One region of the Paenibacillus sp. FSL H7-0735 genome, then DNA from elsewhere that is predicted to be linked to it. Evidence: riboswitches for the same ligand, from Rfam matches in the RefSeq annotation. Region 1 holds a riboswitch; each other region holds the start of a gene.
The links. Region 1 has a riboswitch for cobalamin ahead of NSS82_RS04130 (S-layer homology domain-containing protein). Riboswitches for the same ligand answer to the same signal wherever they lie in the genome.
Positions count from the first base shown of each region.

Region 2: it holds a riboswitch for cobalamin, as region 1 does, so the genes downstream of both, NSS82_RS04795 (DUF4430 domain-containing protein) here and NSS82_RS04130 (S-layer homology domain-containing protein) in region 1, are expected to answer to the same signal.
Region 3: it holds a riboswitch for cobalamin, as region 1 does, so the genes downstream of both, metE (5-methyltetrahydropteroyltriglutamate--homocysteine S-methyltransferase) here and NSS82_RS04130 (S-layer homology domain-containing protein) in region 1, are expected to answer to the same signal.
Region 4: it holds a riboswitch for cobalamin, as region 1 does, so the genes downstream of both, NSS82_RS02655 (anaerobic ribonucleoside triphosphate reductase) here and NSS82_RS04130 (S-layer homology domain-containing protein) in region 1, are expected to answer to the same signal.

Region 1 covers NZ_JBBOZH010000001.1:933,291-935,494, reverse strand. Annotated here, with positions in the region: gene NSS82_RS04130 (S-layer homology domain-containing protein) at 1-1,023, opposite strand, end outside; cobalamin riboswitch at 1,188-1,388, opposite strand; gene NSS82_RS04125 (cellulase family glycosylhydrolase) at 1,731-2,204, shown strand, end outside.
Region 2 covers NZ_JBBOZH010000001.1:1,101,230-1,103,433, forward strand. Annotated here, with positions in the region: gene NSS82_RS04790 (GAP1-N2 domain-containing protein) at 1-834, shown strand, start outside; cobalamin riboswitch at 962-1,164, shown strand; gene NSS82_RS04795 (DUF4430 domain-containing protein) at 1,335-2,204, shown strand, end outside.
Region 3 covers NZ_JBBOZH010000001.1:5,223,473-5,225,676, forward strand. Annotated here, with positions in the region: gene metE (5-methyltetrahydropteroyltriglutamate--homocysteine S-methyltransferase) at 1-1,286, opposite strand, end outside; cobalamin riboswitch at 1,442-1,647, opposite strand; gene NSS82_RS23815 (undecaprenyl-diphosphate phosphatase) at 1,747-2,204, opposite strand, start outside.
Region 4 covers NZ_JBBOZH010000001.1:595,641-597,844, forward strand. Annotated here, with positions in the region: gene NSS82_RS02655 (anaerobic ribonucleoside triphosphate reductase) at 1-1,154, opposite strand, end outside; cobalamin riboswitch at 1,397-1,631, opposite strand; gene NSS82_RS02660 (MTH1187 family thiamine-binding protein) at 2,010-2,204, shown strand, end outside.

The DNA of each region.
Region 1 (2,204 bases):
GGCAACTGTAGTTTCCAGTTTGTAAGTAACTTGATAAGTTACATTTGTTTTGTTTCCAGCTCCGTCAAGAGCCGTTACAGTAATTGCATTACTGCCTGAATTCAGAGAAGCTTTGTACTCCCCATTCGCAGGTGATAAAGTAACACCATTCAGCTTCACTTCTGGAATGATGTCACTATATACATTGTCTGTGACAGCTACTTTGAAGCTTATTTCTTTATTGGATACTTCCTGTTTATCTTGTATGCCACTTACTGTAATAACAGGGGGTTCTATGTCTAATGCATGGTTAAGCCCTACAAGTGCATGATCTACACTTATTTGAGAGCTTGCCATATTTTCGAGCACGGAATAGGCTTGATAAACTGCCGATTGTACTACTGGTCTGTCCAAAATAGTTTCTTTATTAGGGTCACTGTTAATCTCGGCGATTTCCGCAGTTAAAGCATCCTTATTGGCAAGTTGAACTGGGATTTCTCCCCAGCCACCAAGATCAGAACCATAGCCATAAGTGGTGAACTGAGTTCGAATGATATCACCGTCTTGAGGCTTATAATCGGTCATCCCAAACGGAGGAAACACATTATTTACTGCATACATCCAACCCGACATGGAAGTATAGTCAAACTGACTTAACCACTCTGGGTCTGCTTTAGTGCCGACTGTATTCCCATCAGCTGAAATCATATCTAAAATATATTGTGGAATATTGACTTCGCTTCTGCCACTATCTTTAACTTCTGATAAATAAAAACCACTATCTATATTTCCTAAATATCTATAATTCCCATCTCCTAGCGCACGTGTTATTAAAGATGCGCCATTATCGCCTTCATAAATCGGAACTTTAATAGGTTCCTTAATATACCCTTGGCCTACGGTGAATTTCTCTACGGCTACAGTTACGTACCCTTTAAGAGTAGAGCTTGCTCCATTTGCTTGAGCCGGGATAACACTTGTAGAGAATGTCGTGATAAATACAGCTACAATGAGTAACCACGCTAAAAACTTATTTTTCTTCATTTTTCCATAACCCTTCCCTTCATACCTATGATAAAAAAACAGAATAAACTTTCTTATAACCACAAAAAAACCACTCAACATAAACGTCAAGAGGTTAAGATAGTGAACCACAATACTAGCTGGCAAACACTATTCAAGCACCTCTCTATCGATCGTAGAGTTTGATGGTGTAACAGAAAAAGGCAGATATTCTGGCTCAAGTATCATCACCCTTACTGCCTTCCCAGTTTCCCAGTGGCATTTTGCAAGGACTCCTCTTTCACAGCGGCGGGACCGCGCGGGATTCACACCCGCTTTCCATTTAACCAATCTATGATTGTACTTCCGCAACATTCATAGTTGGCACCTATTTCTAATTTTAAATTTTCATGCTTCATCATATCTAATATATATGCTTTTGTCATGTTATATTTCTTTTTTGTATAACGGGCAGCTAGAGATAATCCTATTGAATAACCAATTTCTACGAGTAGGGATATTTAAATAATTTCTTTATCCAACTGTGGGGAAAATTAATTTAAATCACTAATTCTTATATGAATTTGCCACAAATTAGTAAGGTACTCGCTGAGTGAATTCTATGTTAGGGTATATTCAGAAAGCGTTTACAAAAATAACAGTGGAGGTGTTCGTGTTCATCTAACCACCAAGTACAGCGTCAAAGCCAGGTCCAAGCATCCTAAATTTATCTCACAAAGGAGAATTCAATGACTACGCGAATCCAGAAATCCTTCTTATCATTGACACTTGTCACCGCTCTTCTGCTCTCTCTGTTCTCATCCATGGCTGCAGCTGCAACTAAGGATGAGCAACAAGCTAAGGCAGCGCCAAAGAGTAAGATCCAATCCTATGTAGACGAAATGCAGCCCGGATGGAACCTCGGTAATACTTTAGATGCTACAGGTGAGGACGAAACCTCCTGGGGCAATCCTCGTGTGACCCAAGAACTTATTAAAAAGATCGCCGCTCAAGGCTATAAAAGTATTCGGATTCCTGTGACCTGGGATACTCACATGGGTGCGGCACCAGACTATACCCTAGAAAAAGCCTACCTCGACCGTGTGGAAGAAGTTGTCGGCTGGGCACTGGACGCCAAGCTTTATGTCATGATTAATGTCCATCATGATTCCTGGCTATGGGTAAGCCATATGGAAGAAAAACACGATGAAACGCTGGCGCGT
Region 2 (2,204 bases), 170 kb from region 1:
GAAGCGTTCAAGAATCGGGAATTCCGAAAGAACTATGTCGCGGCAGCTCGGCCTGCTCTGCAAAATGTGTACAATGAAGCCCGCTCCCAACTGGCTTCCCCGCTGGCGCGCTGGATCAGCCGCAGCCGATTTCGACTCTTAATCTCCGGCTCCATTACGGGTATTCTGGTGATTATTGCAATTATCGTATTCAGTATGCTACGCCCGGATGATACGAAGACTGCTCTGCCGGGGACAAGCCCTGAGCCGACCCCTGTTCAGAGTGCAGGTAATGAGCTGCCTCCGGCTTCAGTATACTTGAAGGATCAGAGCGACGAAGGAGATAAGGGGAGCAGCATATTGGTGTTCACCTTCGCAAGTGCAGATGACTGTGTGCAGTTTCAACCGACTGAGATTAGTTTAATGTCTTCGTCTACAGAGATAGATAAAAGCTTTAAGGTCGCTGCTACGAATGGCACTTGTCCAGTGCCGTCAACGGATGGGACGGATGAGGGAAACGCCGCTGACGATTCAGATGCCGCTGGCACTACTGGAGGAACAGCAGAAGGTGCAGATGCTCCTAACGCAGTAGCTGATGCTTCTCCGTCTCCTACGCCTTCCTCTGATACTGAGGACAGCACTGGGTTGCCTTCCGCAACAGCTGTGACTGAAGGTGAACAACCATCCTATCAGGTTGAGGTTACATTGGAGCCTGGAGCGACAATTCTAGAGAAAAGTATGATCAAGGCCGGAAGATTTACATTGATCGTAGATCCCGACCCTAATATTCCACCAGCTTCTGATTCAAGTGCTGAACCCTCCTCAACTGCAAGTCCGGAAGGAACAGCCGAATAACAAGCTTTCTGAACAGCAATACCTACCGGCAGGTGGTGTATTGCTGTTCATTTTTTTGCTGCCCATACTAAGCTTTTCTATAGACATGCTATGTATTAATAGATATGATTATGGATGTCAAAATAAGATACTACATACTGGAAAAGGTGCAGACTCTATCAATCTAGTCGTCTGCTTAAAAGGGAAGTCCGGTGCAAGAGTCCGGCGCGGTCCCGCCACTGTATGTGCGGAGTTTTTCTTCTATAAGCCACTGCCCCGAAGGTAGGGTGGGAAGGTGAAGAACAGCGATGAAGCATCAGCCAGGAGACCTGCCTTTTTCGTGAGCGTTTCTATTCTTCGTGGGGTAAGAATGTGGAACATATACAGATGGACTGTTGGCAGGAAGCAAGCGCCTCAGCCTCGATTTGTAATCTTCCCTGACCGCCCTCCAAAGGGGCGGTCTTTATGTTATGCGTCTTATTCCCAGCAGTACCCATTCTTATACAGAAAGAGGTTAAACAATGAAGAAAATCATGTCTTCCAAGTTTGTAGCACTTGGGCTGGCCTTATTCATGGTCATTTCAATTCTAGGAACATCTCTTGCTCCGGCAGGACAAATATTTGCAGAAGCGAGCGCTGGCTCCGGTCTGGAAGCAACTGCTGCGGAGCGGATTAATGTTGCGGATGCGACTTATGCGGCTGCAGAATATCTCTTGAAAGGTGGCGTGCAATCGGATTGGCAAGCTATTGGATTAGCGCAAGCAGGATATAAGCTGCCAGCCAGTTACCATTCAGAGCTTGAGAAAAAAGTAAAGGATGCAGCTGGCAATTTCGCCAATGTAACCGATTATGCTCGAATCGTGCTCGCAGTGAGAGCGATTGGTGCAGATCCTACTAGCTTTGCTGGTAACGGAACGACTCCTGGCTATAATCTGATTGAGAAAATTTATAATAACAGCAAGCTCAGTGAACAGACGCTAAATAATCCGGTATATGCTTTACTTGCGCTGGATTCTGGTAAATATAATATCCCAAGTGACGCGAAATGGACGGCGGATAAGCTCCTTACGGAGATTCTCTCCAAACAGAATCCGGATGGGGGCTTTGCATTAACTTCAGGCGCAAGTGAGCCTGATATGACAGCGATAACCTTGACGGCTCTGGCGGCACATAAAAATAATCCCGAAGCCTACTTAGCAGGGCTACAAGCCGTAGCTTGGTTATCTGCAGCTCAAGATAGCCATGGGGGTTACGGTGACAGTGCTGAAAGTAGCGCACAAGCAATCCTTGGACTCACATCCTTCGGAGTTGATCCTAGTGGATTAGAATACACCAAAAACAAAGTGGATCTAATGGAGAACCTGCTTAGCTATCGTCTAGCTGATGGTAGC
Region 3 (2,204 bases), 4.3 Mb from region 1:
TGCCATTTCTCTTGCTGCACCTTTAAGCGCTCAGCAAAAGGCAGACTGCGTTGGTCTGGTAGAGCTGCAAGTGCAAGCACTTGCTCCGCCACATCCTTACGGCCACGCTCAGGTAGTGCGCGGAACGCTGCAATTGCTTCACGACTAGCGGCCAGCGCTGCTTGAGAAGCTTCTCCTTTATCTGCGACGGCTGCTCCGAGCAGACTAAGCTCTTTAAGCTTCTCATCGGCAAAGGCTAACGCATTCTTAACTGTCGCCTTCAGCTTCACTTCACCTTGAACGGTGACTGGGACATGCAGCAGACTGCAAGAAGGCTGAAGAATAAGACGATCAAGCGGTACATGAACGCTGAGCTTTTCTACCAGTTGCAGCTTAGCGTCTAAATCGGAACGCCAAATGTTCCGTCCATCAATAATTCCGGCACCCAGCCATTTGTCCTTCGGCCAGCCAAGACGTTCGATGGAAGCCAGATTCGTTCCACCATCGTGCACAAAGTCAAGACCCAAGCCTTGAACAGGCAGCTCTAGCAGTGCCTCCAGCGGCTCAGCAGCTTCAAAATACGTCTGTAAAATAATATTCAAGCCCGGCACGGAGCCGGCAATGTCTGTGTATATCGAGTTAAGCAGTGTTAATTCTTCTTTACTTATGCCTGTAACAATCGCTGGCTCATCGATTTGTACCCAGCTTACCCCTTCTTGCTTCAGTTCCTGTAGCAGTTGAACATAGACTGGAACAAAACGTGCAGCAATCTTGGCGATATCTGCCGCTGCGTAACCTTTGGACAGCTTAAGGAAGGTATACAGACCTAAAAGTACCGGTTTACCTTCAATCCCTGCCTGCGATTTAGCAAAACGATAAGCCGCTAGAGGTTTGTTTTCAGTCAGGCGTGGTGTTTGTGTGCCGATCTCTGGAACGATATAGTGATAGTTCGTATTGAACCATTTGGTCATCTCGCAGGCAGTAGCCTCAGCATTACCACGGGCCATTGCAAAATAAAGATCAAGCCCGATGTCGCCGCCATCATACGCATACCGTGGAGGTACGATTCCAAACATAACAGCCGCATCCAACACATGATCATAAAATGTAAAATCATTTACCGGAATAAGCTCAATTCCTGCTTCTTGCTGGGTCTTCAAATGCTGCAGCTGGATTGCTGCCATTTCGGAGCGGAATTGCTCCTCATTTATTTTCCCCTGCCAGAATGCCTCCAGTGCCTTTTTCCATTCGCGGTTCTTTCCGATTCTCGGATATCCAAGATTGCTTACTTTTACCTTATTCGTCATTTCGATACACTCCCTCTTCAATCTCTTATTTCAAACTCCAAAACTACTTGCTTTCCTATAAAAAAGAGCGCCCTTCCCTAAAAAAGTCAAAGGGAAAGACGCCCATGATATACCCATGGTTAACGTCTAACACCTCCCTATCTTCCGTAGGTGAAGCAGTGCTGTTGAAACAGGCAGGTCTCCTGGCTAGCGGCGTCAACATCTTGAGCAGTCTTCCCAGCAGTAGTAAATTGCCAGTGACCTCTGTTGCTCGAGATTCTTCCGTTACAGTGGCGGGACCGCATCGGCTTCGAACCGAATTTCCCTATTAAGCCTACCGAATTACTATTTTCCGGTCAGCACCTGTCTCCGATATCATTCATCATTTGAGTGTCTTAATCTGATGTCATCATACGTGAAAGCCCCAGCAATCTGCAATAGATTACTGGGGCTTCTGTTATATCGATTCCTTATAACGGACTTAGAAAAATACGAAATATACTACAGCAGCAAGAATTATACGGTATATAGCAAACGGTAAGAGCTTGATACGATTGATCAGTTTTAAGAAGAAACGCATCGATAACAGCGCAAATAGGAAGGCACTAATAAAGCCTGCAATAAAAAACGGCAGCGCGTCCATGGTGAAATATTGCCAGTTCTTCATCAGTGACAACAGACTGGCACCTGCCATGATGGGTACTGCCATAATAAACGTAAAATCAGCAGCGGCACGATGGCTCATCCCGAGGATTACGCCACCAGAAATCGTCGAGCCCGAGCGTGAAAATCCAGGCCATAACGAAAAACACTGTACAAGACCTACACCAAGTGCCTGTTTGTATGTAATCTGATCTACACTCTCAGTTCTGATCTTCTTCGGCCCAAACAGATCCGCAATAATCATTAATATAGCCCCGATCACTAGACCAATTAACA
Region 4 (2,204 bases), 340 kb from region 1:
AAGCCAGCTTCGTCTGCGATGGTACGTCTGCCTGTTACTGTGCCGTGTGCCAGACCTAGCCGAACCAGATTCAGTGTATTAAAGGAAAGGTTGCCCTTTCCAGAGCAATGATTACGACCAAAACGGTCACCGAGCACTCGGGTTCGGCAGCCCATTGTAGCGAACTCCGTATCAGGATCACTTGGATCATAATACTGCAAGTTGAGCGGAGCGTCCAGATTAGCGAAGTTTGGATATAGTCTGCGCGCAGAACATTCAGCCGCTTTTAGGAACAGTTCATAGTTAGGATCGCCTTGTTGTTGATTGATTCCTTGCTTGCATTTGAAGATTTGAATCGGGAACACTGGTGTTTCTCCGCTGCCAAGTCCGTTCATAGTTGCTGTTAGCAGAGAACTGATCACAAGCTGACCTTCTGGTGAAGTACAAGTACCGTAGTTGATGCTGGTAAACGGTATTTGTCCACCGGATCGGCTGGACATGGTATTCAGATTATGTACCATACTTTCAGCCGCTTGCAGGGTTTCGATTTCGGTTTCCTTTAGTGCAAAACGGAACGCTCTTGGATATAACTCCGCCAGATCGGTCCGGCTCATCGTAATCTCGCCCAAAGATTCATCAGCTTGTCCTTCTTCAAAATAATCCAGACCCTTGCGGAACAGCTTGGCGAAGGATTTGGTTACATAAGGTGCCAGATCATAGTCGAGTTTATTGGCGGATACACCACCATATTGAGCATTTTGCTGGGATTGGAAAATAATCGCTACCAGAGACATAGCAGTCATTATTGAGTTCGGAGGACGAACGCTGCCGTTGCCGGTATTGAAACCTTCACGGAGAAGTTTATCAAACGGGATAAAAATACAGTTCGTCGTTCCAATCGCGTATTGATCCAGATCATGCACATAGACGACATTGTCATCAATAGCCTGCACTAGCTGCGGCGGCATCGTAAAATTGCGGGCGTACCATTTTGAATATTCACTGCCGAACTTGCTCATTTTACCGGAGAAACTCTCTCCATTCAAATTGGCATTCTCGCGCAATAGGTCCATATCCCGACTGTCGATAATATCCCGGCCTAAATCAATGAGCTCTTCTAAAAGAACTTCCCGTGCATTTTCTACTCCATTAAATTGTCTCTCCAACAACGTCATTGTACAGCTCTCCTCTCAGTATAAAAGAAAAACATCTATCATCAAATCCATATATCCATAGGAAGTTGGACTGCCATAAGCAGTCGTATATTTGTTCTGATTACATAAAAAAAGCATCCCCTACCCGAGGATGGCAGAAAATGCCCGATGCGTTATGTAAATATCCACACGGATATTTGCAGAGGTCTCTACGTAGATGACCGCATGCGGACACCATCCCTGTTCCTCGCAGGCATCAATAGTTGGTGTCGTCGAAACAGGTAGGTCTCCTGGCTTCCGTGGGATCTCTCGGCGCCTTCCCAAGGGTGTTCCTAACCCTCAGTGGCATCTGCCGGGAGATGTGGATTCTCAAGCTTCCCAGAAGCTTAAGAAGGCCATCCGGTTACAGTGGCGGGACCGCAGCGGATTCTCACCGCGCTTCCCTATTAAGCTCTAAATCCGGTTAAGGATCAAAGCGCCTGTCTCCACTATATTTTGTTGTCGTTAGATAAAAATAACCCAAGATGTTGTGTTTGTAAACAGTTTTTTAGAAAACCCGCGCGGGGAGCGGGTTCTTTAAAAGTACTCCACAAATGATCCACAGGCTGTCCATAAGTAATCCACAATTGATCCACAGGGAGATGCGAAATGATTCATAAATTGTCCGAAAAGATGCCACAAAGAGTCCATAAATATAGTGCAGATGACCCTAGAATTTGCGCATGAGAAAATACTCTTAGCCCAAAGTCATATTTTGGAGTAATCAGAAGAAATAGAAGAGATAAGGGAGGATAATCTTGCTTAGTTTGTGACAGAGCGGTGGAATTGTTACAATGGAAGAAGATAGGTACTATAAAATTTCGAGGAGGTATTCTCATGCCTATTGCTGAAGTTACAGTTATTCCAATTGGAACAGGCAGTACCAGTCTTAGCAGCTATGTTGCGGATATGCAGCGGGTGCTGAAGACAGTAGAAGGGATTACATATGAACTTACGTCCATGGGGACGATCATCGAAGGGCCTCTGCAACGCATTTTTGCCGCGGTAGAAGCTTTGCATGAGTCTCCTTTT